Linked DNA regions of Tardiphaga sp. vice304. The protein of the gene in region 1 interacts with the protein of each later gene in a pairwise test. Links are inferred from orthologs where the notes say so. Each region holds a gene or a part of one and is shown in the gene's direction. Other genes may lie near its edges. The genes, in order: hflC and ftsH.

What was found.
Region 2: the proteins of hflC (region 1) and ftsH interact in binary tests that used the Escherichia coli proteins (3 or more experiments, as listed by UniProt). The link is inferred for Tardiphaga sp. vice304 from one-to-one orthologs.

What each region holds. Positions count from the first base shown.
Region 1 is NZ_CP041402.1:2,275,651-2,284,554, forward strand. What follows is about bases 3,993-6,991. They hold hflC (protease modulator HflC), read left to right. Parts: upstream 3,993-5,046; coding sequence 5,047-5,937; downstream 5,938-6,991. Other genes in these bases: hflK (FtsH protease activity modulator HflK), read left to right, coding at 3,993-5,050; FNL56_RS10835 (DUF2065 domain-containing protein), read left to right, coding at 6,077-6,277; FNL56_RS10840 (Do family serine endopeptidase), read left to right, coding at 6,472-6,991. In the rest of the region: FNL56_RS10800 (tripartite tricarboxylate transporter permease), read left to right, coding at 1-704; FNL56_RS10805 (tripartite tricarboxylate transporter substrate-binding protein), read left to right, coding at 816-1,796; FNL56_RS10810 (thymidylate synthase), read left to right, coding at 1,958-2,752; FNL56_RS10815 (GNAT family N-acetyltransferase), read left to right, coding at 2,749-3,240; FNL56_RS10820 (dihydrofolate reductase), read left to right, coding at 3,237-3,752; more of hflK, read left to right, coding at 3,902-3,992; more of FNL56_RS10840, read left to right, coding at 6,992-7,995; flagellar basal body L-ring protein FlgH, read right to left, coding at 8,298-8,904.
Region 2 is NZ_CP041402.1:4,746,929-4,755,796, reverse strand. What follows is about bases 2,933-5,895. They hold ftsH (ATP-dependent zinc metalloprotease FtsH), read left to right. Parts: upstream 2,933-3,437; coding sequence 3,438-5,354; downstream 5,355-5,895. Other genes in these bases: FNL56_RS22660 (cytosine deaminase), read right to left, coding at 5,471-5,895; tilS (tRNA lysidine(34) synthetase TilS), read left to right, coding at 2,933-3,219. Outside these bases: FNL56_RS22685 (N-acyl amino acid synthase FeeM domain-containing protein), read left to right, coding at 1-77; peptidoglycan-associated lipoprotein Pal, read left to right, coding at 310-810; tol-pal system protein YbgF, read left to right, coding at 973-1,992; more of tilS, read left to right, coding at 2,194-2,932; more of FNL56_RS22660, read right to left, coding at 5,896-6,841; FNL56_RS22655 (glycosyltransferase family 87 protein), read left to right, coding at 7,071-8,282; FNL56_RS22650 (response regulator transcription factor), read right to left, coding at 8,285-8,868. UniProt on the Escherichia coli protein: Acts as a processive, ATP-dependent zinc metallopeptidase for both cytoplasmic and membrane proteins. Plays a role in the quality control of integral membrane proteins.

The sequences.
Region 1 (8,904 bases):
GCGGCGCGGTGATCGCGTCGTTTGCTGCCTATACGCTGGAAAAGAAGCTGGCGAAGGACCCGTCGCGGTTCGGTCGCGGCGCGATCGAAGGCGTGGCGGCCCCGGAAAGCGCCAACAACGCTGCGGCGCAGACCTCGTTCATCCCGCTGTTGACGCTCGGCATCCCGCCCAACGCCGTGATGGCGCTGATGGTCGGCGCGATGACCATCCACGGCATCGTGCCGGGTCCGCAGGTGATGCAGAAGCAGCCGGAACTGGTCTGGGGCATGATCGCCTCGATGTGGGTCGGCAATCTGATGCTGCTGATCATCAACCTGCCGCTGGTGGGCATCTGGGTCCGCCTGCTGCGGGTGCCGTACCGGCTGATGTTCCCTTCGATCGTGGTGTTCTGCTGCATCGGCATCTATTCGGTGAACAACGCGCCGATGGACGTCGTGCTGGCAGGCGTGTTCGGCCTCGTCGGCTACTGGCTCATCAAGCATGATTTCGAGCCGGCGCCGTTGCTGCTCGGCATGGTGCTGGGGCCGCTGATGGAAGAAAACCTGCGTCGTGCGCTGCTGATCTCCCGCGGCGATGCGACGGTGTTCTTCACCCGTCCGCTGTCGGCCACCCTGATGGCGATCTCGGCCTTCCTGCTGATCCTGGCCTTGCTTCCCGCACTACGAAAGAAGCGCGATGAGGTGTTCGTCGAGTCCGAGAACTAACCTGCGGCGTTGCGCCGCGGCCCGAAGTCGAATGGACTTCGGGCCGCGCGAGGTATTCAGTTGCTTCGAATGCGTCGCCCTGGCGATGCTAAGAAACTCTGGGAGAAACCAATGAATATGTTCCGTCGCACGCTGGCGACCGCCGGTCTCGCACTTGCCGGCCTCGGCTCGCTCGTCGCTGCTGCTCACGCGCAGGACTACCCGAACCGTACGATCACGATGATCGTGCCGTTCGCCGCCGGTGGCCCGACCGACATCATTGCCCGTATCGTCACCGCCGACATGGCCAAGACGCTCGGCCAGACCATCGTCATTGAAAACGTCGTCGGCGCCGGCGGCACCACGGCCACCACGCGCGCCGCGCGCGCCGCGCCGGATGGCTATACGCTGATCACCGGCCACATGGGCACCCATGCCGCCGCGGTGCCGCTGTATCCGAAGCTGGCCTATCACCCCGAGAAGGATTTCGAGCCGGTCGCATTGCTTGCCGGCACGCCGATCCTGATCCTGGCCAAGAAGGACTTCCCGGCCAAGGACCTCAAGGAATTCGTCGCCTACGTGAAGGCCAATACCGACAAGATGAACATGGCGCATGCCGGTGTCGGCTCGGTGTCGTATTCGTCCTGCGAATTGCTGAGCTCGGTGCTCGAGATCAAGCCGACCGGCGTGCCGTTCAACGGCACCGGACCGGCGATGAACGCGCTGGTCGGCGGCCAGGTCGATTACATGTGCGACCAGATCGTCAACGCCGTGCCGCAGATCAATGGTGGCACCATCAAGGCCTATGCGATCGCCACACCCGATCGCAATGCATCGCTGCCGAACCTGCCGACCACCACCGAAGCCGGCCTGCCGAAGTACCAGGTCTCGGCCTGGAACGCGATCTTCGCGCCGAAGGGCACGCCGCCCGAGATCGTTGCCAAGCTCAATGCCGCGGCCGCCAAGGCGCTGGATGACGAGAACGTCCGCAAGCGCCTGCTCGATCTCGGGTCCGACATTCCCAAGAAGGAAGGCCGTACCCAGGCGGCGCTAGCCGAACTGGTCAAGGCCGAAGTGGCCCGCTGGTCGGCCGTGCTCAAGCCGGCGATGTAACCCGCTCGAATATCGAGCGTTTTCAGGGGGCCGGACACACGTCCGGCCCTTTTTTCATGGGTTCGCAGGCGCGCTGTTTTTTCGGGTATAAGCGGGAATCGACATGTCGTCGGGCCGGTCCGGGGGCTAGGTTCGATACCCCGCAGCCTGCAGAAGCGACCATGAACCAGTATCACGACCTGCTCGAACGCATCCTCAGTGACGGCGCCGAGAAACACGACCGCACCGGCACCGGCACGCTGTCGGTGTTCGGCCACCAGACCCGCTTCAACCTGGCGGCCGGCTTCCCGATGCTGACCACCAAGCGGCTGCCGCTGAAGGCAATCATCCACGAGCTGTTGTGGTTTCTCGCCGGCGACACCAACATCAAATATCTCAAGGACAATGGCGTCTCGATCTGGGACGAATGGGCGGACGCCAATGGCGATCTTGGCCCGGTCTATGGCTCGCAGTGGCGCTCCTGGCCGGCCGCCGACGGCCGCGCGATCGACCAGATCGCCAATGTGGTCGAGATGATCAAGCGCAATCCGGACTCCCGCCGGCTGATCGTGACGGCGTGGAATCCCGCCGACGTCGACAAGATGGCGCTGCCGCCGTGTCACTGCCTGTTCCAGTTCTATGTCGCGAACGGCAAACTGTCGTGCCAGCTGTACCAGCGCTCGGCGGATGTGTTTCTCGGCGTGCCGTTCAACATCGCGTCCTATGCGCTGCTGACGATGATGGTGGCGCAGGTGACGGGTCTCAAGCCCGGCGACTTCATCCACACGCTCGGTGACGCGCATCTGTATTCCAACCATCTGGAGCAGGCGCGACTGCAACTGACCCGGCAGACGCGACCGCTGCCGGTGATGACGATCAATCCGGAGGTGAAGGACATCTTCGCCTTCCGCTATGAGGATTTCACGCTGCAGGGCTACGATCCGCATCCGCATATCAAGGCCGAGGTGGCGGTGTGAGCCTGAACATCCGTGCGGCCACGAACCATGACAGCGCGCTTGTTTTCAGCTTCATGTGCGAACTGGCGGAGTATCAAAAACTGTCGCACCTGGTCGATGCCACCGAGGCTACCGTCGTCGCGGCGCTGTTCGGCCCGCAGCCGCAGGTCTATTGCGACATCGCCGAATGGGATGGCGAACCGATCGGGTTCACGCTCTGGTTCCTGAATTTCTCTTCGTTTCGGGGACGGCACGGCATCCACCTCGAGGATCTGTTCGTGCGACCGGCGCATCGTGGCCATGGCATCGGCAAAGCGATGATGGTCAAGCTCGCGCAGCGCTGCATCGACAACGGCTGGACGCAGTTCGAATGGTCGGTGCTGAACTGGAATGCGCCGTCGATCGCATTCTACATGTCGATGGGGGCCAAAATGATGGATGAGTGGACGGCGTGCAAACTGAGCGGTGACGCGCTCCGGGAGCTGGCTCTGCGGGGGCAGGCGTCATGAACGTCACCCTCATCGTCGCCGTCGCCGACAACGGCGTGATCGGGCAGGGCAATGCGATCCCGTGGCGGTTGAAGTCCGACATGCAGCGCCTGAAGGCGATGACCATGGGCAAGCCGATCGTGATGGGCCGCAAGACCTTTGAATCATTGCCGCGCCGGCCGCTGCCGGGGCGGACCAATATCGTCGTTACCCGCAATCCAGACTACCAGGCGCCGGGCGCGGTGGTCACCACGTCGTTCACCGCGGCGCGCGAGCTCGCCACCGGCGACGCGCTGCGGCGTTCGGCCACGGAGATCGCCGTGATCGGCGGCGCCGAGATCTATGCGCAATGGATGGACGCCGCCGACCGGCTCGAAATCACCGAGGTGCACGCCAAACCCGCGGGAGATGCCTATTTCGCGCCGATCGATGTCTCGATCTGGGAGGAGGCCGCCCGTGTCCGCCATCCTGCCGCAGGCGAGGACAGCGTCGATTTCTCCTATGTGACATATCGTCGGCGTGACCCGCGTTAACCGCGATAACCCCTATTAACATTGACTTTGAGGACTTCGCGCTTAGTTCCTGTGGGCCAGCAGCCGCGTTGTAACGACCCGGCCTGTCCCCTATAAAGCCATCCAGATGTGGCGAGGCCGGTTTCCGGTTCGCGCAGAGGAGATTGTTGATGCCGTGGAAGAATCAAGGCGGAGGCCCGTGGAGCTCTGGTCCCAAGGGGCCATGGGGATCCGGTCCGCAATCGGCGGGTCCGAGACCGCCTGACCTCGAGGACCTGCTGCGCCGCGGCCAGGACCGGCTGCAGTCGATGCTGCCCGGCGGCTTCGTCAGCGGTATGGGCATCGCCCTGGTGCTCGCTGCCGCTTTGGCGATCTGGGGCCTGTCCGGCTTCTTCCGCGTGCAGTCCGAAGAACTCGGCGTGGTGCTGCGCTTCGGCAAGCATGTCCGCACCGTGCAACCCGGCCTGAACTACCATCTGCCCTATCCGATCGAGACCGTGCTGTTGCCCAAGGCGCTGCGCGTCTCGACCCTGAGCATCGGCATGTCGCTGATCGACGATCCTACGCGTCGCGGCCGCACCATGCGCGACGTGCCGGAAGAGAGCCTGATGCTGACCGGCGACGAAAACATCGTCGATGTCGATTTTACCGTGTTGTGGCGCATCAAGCCGGACGGCGTCGGCAACTTCTTGTTCAACATCCAGAACCCGGAAGGCACCGTGAAGGCCGTGGCCGAAAGCGCGATGCGCGAAGTGGTCGGCCGCGCCAACATCCAGCCGATCCTGACCGGCGCCCGCACCACCACCGAAGCCGGCGTGCAGGAACTGATGCAGAAGACGCTGGACGGCTACGGCGCCGGCATCCTGGTGCAGCAGGTGCAGATGCAGAAGGTCGATCCGCCGTCGCAGGTCATCGATGCGTTTCGTGACGTCCAGGCGGCGCGCGCCGATCTCGAGCGTCTGCAGAACGAAGCCCAGACCTATGCCAACCGCGTCGTTCCCGATTCGCGTGGCCGGGCGGCGCAGATCCTGCAGGTTGCCGAAGGTTACAAGGAACAGGCGATTGCCGAGGCCAAAGGCCAGAGCGCGCGCTTCCTGAGCGTCTACGACGAATACAAGAAGGCGCCGGACGTCACCCGCCAGCGCATCTATCTGGAAACCATGGAGCGGATTCTCGGCGGCGCCGAGAAGCTGGTCTATGACGGCGGCGCCAATGCGCAGGGCGTCGTGCCCTTTCTTCCCCTGAACGAACTGTCGCCGCGGCGACAGGCCCCGGCGACATCTGGCCAGCCGCAACAGCAGAGCGGGAGCACCCGATGAAGACCGGAATTTCAGGTATCGTCGCACTGATCGTGCTATTCGCCGTGATTGTCATCGGCTACAGCTCGATCTTCACGGTGCGCCAGACCGAACAGGTGCTGGTGGTCCGGCTCGGTGAGCCGGTCCGCGTGGTCACCGAACCCGGTCTGAACTTCAAGGTGCCGTTCATCGACACCGTGATCTCGATCGACAAGCGCATCCTCGATCTGGAAAATCCGGCGCAGGAAGTGATCGCGTCGGACCAGAAGCGTCTCGTGGTGGATGCGTTCGCGCGCTACCGCATCAAGAACGCGCTGCGCTTCTACCAGAGCATCGGTTCGATCCAGGCTGCCAATATCCAGCTCACCACGCTGCTCAACGCGTCGCTGCGTCGTGTGCTCGGCGAGGTGACGTTCATTCAGGTGGTGCGTGACGAACGCGAAGGCTTGATGAACCGGATCCGCGACCAGCTCGACAAGGAGGCCGACGGCTACGGCATCTCGGTGGTCGATGTCCGCATTCGCCGCGCCGACCTGCCGGAGTCGAACAGTCAGGCGGTCTATCAGCGGATGCAGACCGAGCGTCAGCGCGAGGCGGCCGAGTTCCGCGCGCAGGGCGGCCAGAAGGCGCAGGAAATCCGTTCCAAGGCCGATCGCGAAGCCACCGTGATCATCGCCGATGCCAACTCCACGGCTGAGCAGGTTCGCGGTACCGGTGACGGCGAGCGCAACCGGCTGTTCGCGGAGGCCTACGGCAAGGATGCGGAGTTCTTCGCCTTCTACCGCTCCATGACGGCCTACGAGAACGGGTTGAAGAGCAACGACACCCGCTTCCTGCTGCGGCCGGATTCGGAGTTCTTCCGCTTCTTCGCCAATCCGGCCGGCAAGCCGGCGGCGGCGCGGCCGTAAGAGACTAGGCTGTCAAGCGGCAGCGGCAACTTTGCGTTCGCTGCCGCTCTGATCTATGGATGGGGCGCGCCTTCTTCGAAGGCGCGCCCCATTTTCATAAAAGCGCTCAGGGTGCGAACGTTTCGGGAGTTGAAGTCGGATGAGGTCCATAGCGTTCGCCGACTTCCTCATCGGCATCGGTATCCTGTTCGTGCTGGAAGGCATCCTGTTCCTGGCTTTTCCCGGCTGGATGCGTCGCGCGATGAAGAGTGCGCTGGCGACGCCCGACAATATCCTGCGGATCGCCGGCATCGGCTCGGCGATCGGCGGGCTGGCCCTGATCTGGCTGGTACGCAGCTAGACCCGGGCGCCCCTCCAATACCGTCATCCTGCAAATAGTGAATCCGAATAGCGGTCCGTGCGTTGAGGCGCCGGCTTTCCGCCGCAATCCGCGGTGTTGATGGTGGGCCGTCGTGTCCCTGCGCTTGCGCGAAAGCCATGTTCGGGCGCAGTCTGGCTGCCAAATCGCGGAATCCTTCAGGAGACGTTCGTCCCATGTCCATCGCGCCCCCCGCCTTGAGCCTCCGCCTGCGCCCGTGGCTCACGGCGCTCTGCCTCGGCACCGCCGTCGCCGCCTTCTCGGCACCGGCCGTCGCCCGGGGGCCGGACGGCATCGCCGACGTCGCCGAAAAGGTGATCGACGCGGTCGTCAACATCTCGACCACGCAGACCGTCGAAGCCAACAACAAGAGCGGCGACAGCAAGAACAGTGACACCCCGCGCGGGGCGATGCCCCAACTGCCGCCGGGATCGCCGTTCGAGGAATTCTTCGACGACTTCTTCAAGAACCGCCGCGGCGGGCCGGGCGGCGACAAGAATGGCGGCCTGCAGCCGCGCAAGACCAATTCGCTGGGCTCCGGCTTCATCGTCGACACCTCCGGCGTCGTGGTCACCAACAATCACGTCATTGCGGACGCCGACGAGATCAACGTCATCATGAATGACGGCACCAAGATCAAGGCGACGCTGGTCGGCGTCGACAAGAAGACCGATCTGGCGGTGCTCAAATTCACCCCGGTGAAGCCGGTCACCGCGGTGAAGTTCGGCGATTCCGAAAAGGTTCGTCTCGGCGAATGGGTGATCGCGATCGGCAACCCGTTCTCGCTCGGCGGCACGGTCACCGCCGGCATCGTCTCGGCGCGCAACCGCGACATCAATTCCGGCCCCTATGACAGCTACATCCAGACCGACGCCTCGATCAACCGCGGCAATTCCGGCGGCCCGCTGTTCAACCTCGACGGCGACGTGATCGGCGTCAACACGCTGATCATCTCGCCGTCCGGCGGCTCGATCGGCATCGGCTTTGCGGTGCCGTCGAAGACGGCGTCGCAGGTGGTGGCGCAATTGCGCGAATTCGGCGAGCTGCGCCGCGGCTGGCTTGGCGTCCGCATCCAGCAGGTCACCGACGAGATCGCCGAGAGCCTTAGCATCAAGCCTGCACGCGGCGCGCTGATTGCCGGCATCGACGACAAGGGCCCGGCGAAGCCGGCGGGCATCGAGCCCGGCGACGTCGTCGTCAAGTTCGACGGCAAGGACGTCAAGGAGCCGAAGGACCTCTCGCGCATCGTCGCCGACACCGCGGTCGGCAAGGCGGTCGACGTGCTGATCATCCGCAAGGGTAAAGAAGTTATCAAGCAGGTCACGCTCGGCCGTCTCGACGATGGCGAAAAGCCGCAGCCGGCCTCGGTGAAGTCGATGCCGGAAGCCGAAAAGCCGGCGACGCAGAAGGCGCTGGGCCTCGATCTCACCGGACTCAGCAAGGAGATGCGCGCCAGGTTCAAGATCAAGGACAGCGTCAAGGGCGTGGTCGTGACCTCGGTCGACTCTGGCTCGGACGCCGCCGAGAAGCGCCTGAACGCCGGCGACGTCATCGTCGAGGTCGCGCAGGAAGCGGTGAGCAACCCCGCCGACGTCAAGAAGCGCGTCGATGCCTTGAAGAAGGACGGCAAGAAGTCGGTGCTGCTGCTGGTATCGAACGGCGAAGGCGAATTGCGCTTTGTAGCACTGAGCGTGCAGTAGCGGTTCTTACCCTCCCCCTTGCGGGGAGGGTGGCCGCGCGAAGCGCGGTCGGGTGGGGGTGCCACAAGCGCCGTCGCCCGCGGCACCCCCACCCCGGCCTCCACTCCCGATGATGCTCTCGCATCATCGCTCGTTCGGCCGACCCTCCCCGCAAGGGGCAGGGGAAGCCACGTCGGCCTAGCGATAGAAGTATCCATCCCCAAACGACGACGGCCTTCCGTCAGGGGAGCTGACGGAAGGCCGCGTTGGACACTTCATGGCGTGGGAGCGCTGGATGAAGTGGGGAGCTCTGAAAGCCTGGATCAGAACGGCAGCAGCACGTCCATGACCTGCTGGCCGTAGCGCGGCTGCTGGACATCGGAGATCTGGCCGCGACCGCCATAGGCGATGCGGGCCTGCGCGATCTTGGCGCTGTCGATGGTGTTGTCGCTCTGGATGTCCTCGGGGCGCACGATGCCGGCAACGATCAATTCGCGGATCTCGTAGTTGACGCGGATCTCCTGCTTGCCCTCGACCACCAGATTGCCGTTCGGCAAAAGCTGGGTGACCACGGCCGCGACGCTGGTCTGCAAGTTCTCCTGGCGTGCTACCGAGCCCTTGCCGTCGCTCGACGAGGTGCCGTCGGCCGAGAGCAGCCGGCCCGGCAGCACCGAGGCGGCCGAGCCCGACAGCAGCTTGGAGCCGGCGAAATCGGTGATCCCGGAATCCTCCTTGCTGGAGCGGCTGTGCTGGGTCTGGTTGGCGATGTTGGCCTTGTCGGTGAAGTTCACCGTCACGGTCAGAATGTCGCCGATCTGGCGCGCGCGCTGGTCCTTGAAGAAGGCGCGCGAGCCCGATCGCCATAGCGAATTGGCATTGTACGAGGCCACTTCCGGCTGCGGCATCGGCATCTGCACCGGCTTGTAGCCG
Region 2 (8,868 bases), 2.5 Mb from region 1 along the record:
TGCATGCCTCGCCGGCGCTCGGCGGCCCCGAGTTCCCGGTCGATCCGGCTGCGGCGTGTTCCGTTCGGACCGGCTGAGGTCGCCCGCCTGCGGTCAGCCGCCCTGCGGGCACCCGGGGCGCCGCGCCGGCTGGGCATCGTTCACCATCGCGCCACATTTACACCCCATTAACCATCAGGTGGCTTTTCGGGGACGTGTGGCTTTTGATGGGTTTTGGCAACACTCCATCAAGGTTGACGGAACGTTCGCTTAACCAACGCCCTGTAGACCAAACACAGTTGGACAAAGCGCGAGCGTGGAGGCTCCGAAATGAAACCTCAGATGCGAATCCTCCAGGGATTAAAACTGGCTGCGGTACTTGCCGTGGCGCTTTCGATGGGCGCTTGCGCCAACAAGAATCCGCTGGGCGGCGATGGCGCCGGCGGCATGGCCAATGCAGCGTCGCCGGGCAGCCAGCAGGACTTCGTGGTCAATGTCGGCGACCGCGTGTTCTTCGAGAGCGATCAGACCGAGCTGTCGCCGCAGGCGATCGCCACGCTGGAGAAGCAGGCGCAGTGGCTGCAGCAGTATAACCGCTACGCCTTCACGATCGAGGGCCATGCGGATGAACGCGGCACCCGCGAGTACAACATCGCGCTCGGCGCCCGCCGTGCCCAGTCGGTCCGGACCTTCCTGGCCTCGCGCGGCATCGATGCCAGCCGGATGCGGACCATCTCCTACGGCAAGGAACGCCCGGTCGCGGTCTGCAACGACATCTCGTGCTGGTCGCAGAACCGCCGCGCCGTTACCGTGCTGAACGCCGGCGCCTGAGCCAGAGCCTCGATAACAGCGAACGGCGTCTGCCATGCGGCAGGCGCCGTTTTTGTTTGATGCGGCGGCTTTGCCGCTGTCGGAAGACACATTTTCGGCGTAGTGAAATTCTCATCGTGATGCGCGCCGATGGGGCGTGAAACCAATCATTCTCAGGCACACATGTCATCCAGATCTCATTGGTTCGCCGGCGCTGCGTTCTTCTCCCTTGTACTCGTGACCGCTTCGCCTGTGTCCGCGCAGTTGTTCGGTCAACCGGCGCCGCGTCAGCCGGACTACAGCCAGCAGTCGGGCGACGACGATGCCGATCAGGGGATGCAGATCGAGCGGCTGCAGAGCCAGCTGCGGAAACTCACCGGGCAGAACGAAGAGCTCCAGTTCCGCAACCGCCAGCTCGAGGAGCAGTTGCGCCAGTTGCAGGCCGGCGCGCCGCCGGCGGGCGCGCGTCCCAACGTCGCCGCAGCCCCCGTGCAGGCCGCGCCTGTGCAGGCCGCGCCGGCGCGCCAGCAGCCGCTGCAGCCGCAGGTCTATGATCCGCAGCCGCCGGTCGCTGCCGCCGCGCCGGTCGTGCAAGACCCCGCGCCGCCGCAGCGCGGCGGACGGCGCAACGATGCCTTCGATCCCAATGCCAATCCGAATGCGCCGGGCGTGCCGCGCGCGTTGGGCGGCGGCGGGCAGCCGATACCGTCCACCGCGCCGGCGGCGATGCCCAACGCCCGCGGGGCAGGGGAGCCTCTGCCGCTCGACAATGCCGCGCCGGCCGCAGCCGGCGCGGGCCTCACGACGCTGCCGCCCGGCAGCACGCCCAAGGACGAATTCGATCTCGGCATCGGCTACATGCAGCGTCGTGATTACGCGCTGGCCGAAGAGACCATGCGCAACTTCGCGCAGAAATATCCGACCGACCCGCAGCTCGCGGATTCGCAATATTGGCTCGGCGAAAGCTTCTTCCAGCGCCAGAAGTATCGCGACGCCGCCGAGGCTTTTTTGGGGGTCACCACCAAGTTCGATACGTCGGCCAAGGCGCCGGACGCGCTGCTGCGGCTCGGGCAGTCGCTGGCGGCGCTGAAGGAAAAAGAGGCGGCCTGCGCCGCCTTCGGCGAAGTGCTGCGGAAATATCCGCGCGCCTCAGGCAGCGTGAAGACCGCGGTAGACCGCGAGCAGAAGCGCGTTAAGTGCTAGGGTTTGATTCTTGCATTTGAGCTGCCGCGACGCACTGGCGGTGCGCTCCCTCTCCCCTCTAGCGAAGCTTCGCTTCGCGCGGGGGGAGAGGGCTGGGGTGAGGGGGCACCGGCCTATCGGTGGCGCTTAGCCCCCTCACCCGGATTGCTATGCAATCCGACCTCCCCCCAACGGGGAGAGGTGACACAACATGGCCTTCCGATGCGAGACGACGACTCATCGCCCATCCCGGCCCGCGAAGCGAAGCAGCTATTCGCCGACTGGCAATCCGCTCCGGCACTGATCCTGGCCGTGTCCGGCGGACCGGATTCGGTCGCGCTGCTGTGGCTGGCTGCGCGCTGGCGACGCGCGTTGAAACGCGGGCCGGCGCTGCTGGCGGTCACGCTCGACCATGGTCTGCGGCCTGAAGCGGCGCGTGAGGCCCGCGACGTCAGGAGACTGGCGGCGTCGCTCGATATCCCGCATCGCACCTTGCGCTGGACCGGCGCCAAGCCGTCGGCCGGACTGCCCGCCGCGGCCCGCGAGGCCCGCTACCGATTGCTGGCCAGGGCCGCCAAACGGCACAAGGCAACGCATATCCTGACCGCGCACACCCGCGACGACCAGGCCGAAACCCTGCTGATGCGGATGGCGCGCGGCAGCGGACTGGCCGGACTTGCGGCGATGGCGCGGCAAACGCGGCTCGACGGCGTGGTGCTGGCGCGCCCGTTTCTGGGCGTGCCCAAGGCCCGGCTGATCGCGACGCTGGCGAAGGCGAAGGTCGGATTTGCCGAGGACCCGACCAACCAGGATCCGCACTTCACCCGGCCGCGCTGGCGCGCGCTGATGCCGAAGCTCGCCGCCGAGGGTTTTGATTCGCGCAATCTGGCGCGGCTGGCGACGCGGCTGGCCCGCGCCAATGTCGCGCTGGAAGGGCTGGTCGACGGCGCCGAACAATTCCTGGCGCTGAGAAGCGGTGCCGCCCGGCCCGGCATCGACGCCTGCGGCTTCGCTGGTCTGACCGAGGAAGTCCGTCTTCGCCTGCTGCTGCGGATGATCGGCCGGGTCGGACATGAGGGCCCGGCCGGCCTCGGGCAGGCCGAGGCGCTGCTGGCCGCGATCGATCGGGCCATGCTGGCGGCAAACAAAGGTATCCGGTTGAAGCAAACGCTGGCTGGTGCGTTGATTACGCTCTCCCACGACCGGCTGCGAATCGATCCCGCGCCGCGGCGCCGGCGCCGGGATTGATCCAAAGCAACGGCCCGGCCGGCCAATGGCTTAACCACGGCGGCGTGACCGCCATGATTTAAACCGGATGCCGGGCTACATGCGTTAAATAGTCCAGTCTGGTTCCCTTGGCAGCGCGCTCTGTCGCACCTAGATTGTATCCAACCGACCCAGGGTAATTCCCTTGAGGCGACCCAAGGGAATACGGCCGCGATCCGCGCGGCGACGAAGGAAGATCGATGAACGCGAACCTGCGCAATTTCGCCCTCTGGGTCATTATCGTTTTGTTGTTGCTGGCGCTGTTCACGCTGTTCCAAAATCCGGGACAACGCGCCGCCTCGCAGGACATCTCGTTCTCGCAACTGTTGAGCGAGGTCGATCAGAACAAGGTCCGCGACGTCGTGATCCAGGGGCCGGAGATTCACGGCACCTTCACCAACGGTTCCAGCTTCCAGACCTACGCGCCTTCCGACCCGACGCTGGTGAAGCGCCTGTATGACGGCAAGGTCTCGATCACCGCCAAGCCGCCCGGCGACAACGTGCCGTGGTTCGTCTCGCTGCTGGTCTCCTGGCTGCCGTTCATCGCGCTGATCGGCGTGTGGATCTTCCTGTCCCGTCAGATGCAGGGCGGCGCCGGCAAGGCGATGGGTTTTGGAAAGTCGCGCGCCAAGATGCTGACGGAGGCCCATGGCCGCGTCACATTTGAAGACGTCGCCGGTGTCGATGAAGCCAAGCAAGACCTGCAGGAGATCGTCGAATTCCTGCGCGACCCCGGCAAGTATCAGCGCCTCGGCGGTCGCATTCCGCGCGGCGTGCTGTTGGTCGGCCCTCCCGGTACCGGCAAGACGCTGATCGCGCGTGCGGTCGCCGGCGAAGCCAACGTGCCGTTCTTCACCATCTCGGGTTCCGACTTCGTTGAAATGTTCGTCGGCGTCGGCGCCTCCCGCGTCCGCGACATGTTCGAGCAGGCCAAGAAGAACGCGCCTTGCATCATCTTCATCGACGAAATCGACGCGGTCGGTCGTCATCGTGGCGCCGGTCTCGGCGGCGGCAATGACGAGCGCGAGCAGACCCTCAACCAGTTGCTGGTCGAGATGGACGGCTTCGAGGCCAATGAAGGCGTGATCCTGATCGCCGCGACCAACCGTCCGGACGTGCTGGATCCCGCTCTGCTGCGTCCCGGCCGCTTCGACCGCCAGGTCGTGGTGCCGAATCCGGATGTCGTCGGCCGCGAGCAGATCCTCAAGGTTCACGTCCGCAAGGTGCCGCTGGCGCCGGATATCAACCTCAAGACCATCGCACGCGGCACCCCGGGCTTCTCCGGCGCCGACCTGATGAACCTGGTCAACGAAGCCGCTCTGACCGCCGCGCGCCGCAACAAGCGCATGGTGACGCAGAGCGAGTTCGAAGAGGCCAAGGACAAGGTGATGATGGGCGCCGAGCGCAAGTCGCTGGTCATGACCGAGGAAGAGAAGATGCTGACGGCCTATCACGAGGGCGGTCACGCCATCGTCGGCCTCAACGTCATCGCCACCGACCCGATCCACAAGGCGACCATCATCCCGCGCGGCCGTGCGCTGGGCATGGTGATGCAGCTGCCGGAACGCGACAAGCTGTCGATGTCGCTGGAGCAGATGACCTCGCGCCTCGCCATCATGATGGGCGGCCGCGTCGCCGAAGAGCTAATCTTCGGCCGCAACAAGGTCACCTCGGGTGCGTCCTCCGATATCGAGCAGGCCACGCGCCTGGCCCGCATGATGGTGACGCGCTGGGGCCTGTCGGAAGAACTCGGCACCGTGTCGTATGGCGAGAACCAGGATGAAGTGTTCCTGGGGATGTCGGTGTCGCGCACCCAGAACGCGTCGGAAGCCACCGTGCAGAAGATCGACAGCGAAATCCGCCGTCTGGTCGAGGAGGGCTACAACGAGGCCACCAAGATCCTGACCGAGAAGCGCGCCGACCTCGAAGCCCTCGCCAAGGGCCTGCTCGAGTTCGAGACGCTGTCGGGCGACGAGATCACCGATCTCTTGAACGGCAAGAAGCCGAACCGCGAATCCGTGCTCGAGCCGACTGGCCCGCGCACCTCCGCGGTGCCGCCCGCCGGCAAGCCGCGTCCGCGCCCCGACGCCGGCCTGGAGCCGCAGCCGCAGGCGTAAGTTCGACGCATCGACGATTGCAAAACGCGGCCGCAAGGCCGCGTTTTTTGTGGGCATGGCCCGCCGGGTACGTGGCGCGCGCTGGCAGAAGACGAGAAGCGCGCCCGACGTCCTGTTCAGCCGCGCGGAATCGTGCTTCGCGCGGTCTCGTCGTAAGGCCATAGCTCGGAATAATCCGGCGCCGCCGCCGTCAGCCGCCGCCCGTGGGCGGGCACCACGCGGTCGGCCTGCGGGCGGCTGACGATCTCGTTGATGGTCCGCGCGTTGAACACGATCAGCCGTGCCGCGGCGCCTTCTGCGATCTGCCCGTGGTTGCCGAATCCGGTGATGGCCGAGGGCATCGCGCCGACCAGCGAGGGCGCCTGCGCCAGCGGATGATCGACATGCAGGATACGCACCGCCTGCCGAAACGTATCGACCATGTCATGGTCGCCATAGGCGTAGAAACTGTCGCGGCAATTGTCGCCGGCGGCGGCGACGCGGATGCCGCGCGCCAGCATCTCGTGCACCACGGTGACGCCGCGCCAGCGCGGCGTGCGCCCGGGCTGGCGGCCCTGCAGATACATGTTCACCGTCGGCAGCGTGACGATCGCAATCTCCGCCGCCGCCAGCAGGTCGAGCGTGCGGTCGATCTCGCTGTCGTCCTGCAAGGCGAGGCTGCAGCAATGCCCGCACACCACGCGGCCCTTGTAACCGTGTCGCAGCGCCGCGCGGGCGATATGAGGCAGCGAGGCTGCCGTCCGGTCGCCGGTCTCGTCGACGTGCAGGTCGATGTCGAGGTCGTGCCGGATGGCCAGCGCGAACAGCCGGTCGAGCTGCGCCTCGATGTCGGCGCCCGGTGCGCCATGGCTGCCAACCGCCGGTCGCGTGACGCCGCCGATCAGCCCGCCGGATTCGCTGACAATCGCCGCAATCCGGTCGCCGAAGCCGTCCATCAGCGTTTCCAGCGGGCACAGCGACACCATCTGCAGGTCGACCCGGCCGGCCCACTCGCTCCGCATCTCGCGCAGCACCGTCCAGCTTCGCTCGGCGCTGTCGGGATAGGTGTCGAGATGGGTCCGGATCGCGGACACGCCATGCGCTTCTGCGCAGCGCAGCCCGAAGTCGATGCGGCGGCGCAAATCCGCCACCGTCCAGTTCGGCCGGTCGGCGGTGGCGCCGAGCCGCGCATTGTTGAAGGTGCCGTCGATGTTGGGGCTGCGTTCGACCGAATGGCCCTTGTCGAGATGCGTATGCATGTCGATCAGGGTCGGCCACACCTGCCGACCGCCGAGATCGACGCGGGCGCCATCCGTATCCGCCACACCGGCCGCAACGATGCGCGCGATCTTGCCGTCTTCGATCAGGAGATCGGCGCGCGCGACGCCTTCGGTATCGTAAAATCCAGGCAGGCTTCGATCGGCTAAAAGACACGCAGGCACGCGTGCAGAAGTAAGCCAATAGCGTGACTTATCGGGCCACGCGATGTCGGCGAACGGAACTGTCATAATGACGCAAAACCTTTGTACGTCTGCGGGAAATGCGGGCCTATGCCGCGCGCTGCCTGCAACGTAGCGAGGATGCGCCGTTCAGCCAAGCATGACGCCACAGACCTCGCCGTCGATGAAGCCCTCGCCCAGACCCGCTTCACCCATTTCGGCTATCTGGCCTGGCATTTAAATCTTCCTCAACGCCGGTAATGGCATGCTCGGCGCGCAAGCGTATGGGGAATGGCCGATGACGGCAGAAGTTCTGGCTCCGGTACCTAACGACACGGCGCTTCCCAAGCCGCTCGTCAATGTCTGCTTTCTGCTGGCGGTGCTGCATGCGGCGTTCTTCGCGGCGTTCTATGGCCGCGGCTGGATCTTCGACGACAGCCGCTTCAACCTGCCGACCGACTTCATCAACGTCTGGTCGGCCGGCAAGCTCGCGCTCGACGGCCATCCGGCGCAAGCGTGGGACTGGGCGATCCAGAAGCAGCTCCAGCTCGGCGTACTCGGGCAAGACTATCCCGGCAACTTCGCCTGGCACTATCCACCGCCGTTCCTGATGATTGCCGAACAGCTGGCGCGGCTGCCCTACCGGCTGGCGTTTGCCGGTTGGGCCGCGGTCAGCTTCCTGCCTTATCTCGTGGTGATGCGCGCCATCGTCGGGCGGCCGTTCGGGTGGCTGCTGGCGGCGGCCTTCCCGGTGGTGCTGACCAATACGCTGGTCGGGCAGAACGGCTTTCTCACCGCCTCGCTGATTGGCGGCGTGTTGCTGCTGCTGCCGAGCCGGCCGGTATGGGCCGGCATCTGCCTCGGGCTGTTGAGCTACAAGCCTCAATATGGCCTGCTGTTTCCGCTGGTGCTGATTGCCGCGATGCAGTGGCGGGTGTTCGTCGCGGCCGGCGTGACCACGGTGCTGCTGGCCGGCGTGTCGTGGCTCGCTTATGGCACCGAGAGCTGGCAAGCCTTCTTCCACTGGATGCCGATGTTCTCGCAGGCCTTCCTCACCGATGGCCTTGCGCCTTGGGGCAAGTTGCAGAGCATTTTTGCCCTGGTACGCTACTTCGGCGGCAGCGAGGCGCTCGGTTGGACGTTCCAGTGGATCATGAACGCGGCGGTTGCCGGGCTGCTGGTGGTGCTGTGGCGCAGCCGCGTGCGTTACGAATGGAAGGCCGCGGCGCTGGCCACCGGCACGCTGCTGGTGACGCCGTATCTGTTTCTGTACGACGTGATGGTGCTGGCGATCGCAGCCGGATTCATCGTCCGCGTCGGACTGGCCGAGGGGTTTGCGCGCTATGAACTGCCGGGGCTCGGCGTTGCGGCGGTACTGCTGATCGCGTTTCCCGCGGTCGGCGCGCCGACCGGCTTTTTCGCGACGCTGATCGTGGCGGCGCTGATCGCACGGCGTTGCGGATTATGGCAGGGCCGGGCGCTGGCGAGCCGTTTCGCGCCCGAAAGCTAACTCTACAGCCGATGTTCGATCGCCAGCCGCACCAGTTCGGCGGGGGTGCGCAGGCCGAGCTTGTGGCGCATCATCGAGGAGGTGTTGGCGATTGTCTTGTAGGAGGCGTGCACCAGCCAGGCGATTTCGGTGAGGCTCTTGCCGGCGGCAAGCAGGCGCAGGATCTCGATCTCGCGGGTGCTCAGCTTGCCGAGCCGGTCGTCGAGCCTGGCGAAGGCGATGCTGCGCGCGGTGGCCGGCGCCAGATAGACGCCGCCGCGGCCGACCTCGCGGATCGCATCGACCAGATCCTGTGGATCGCCGGATTTTGAAACATAGCCCTTCGCGCCGGCCCCGATCGCCCGCACCGCGAAGGCGGGATCGTCATTCATGCTGAACATGATGAGCTTCGCGTCGGCGTCGCGCGCCAGCAGCCGCCGCGCCAGCTCGAAGCCGGAGACGCCGGGCAGGTTGATATCGAGCACACAGATGTCGGGCGGCTGCGCGACGAAAGCGGCTTCGCCGGCGTCGGCATCGGCCGCCTCGACCACCTCGATGTCGCCATCGCCGGCCAGCAGCGCGCGGCAGCCGGAGGCGACGATCGGAT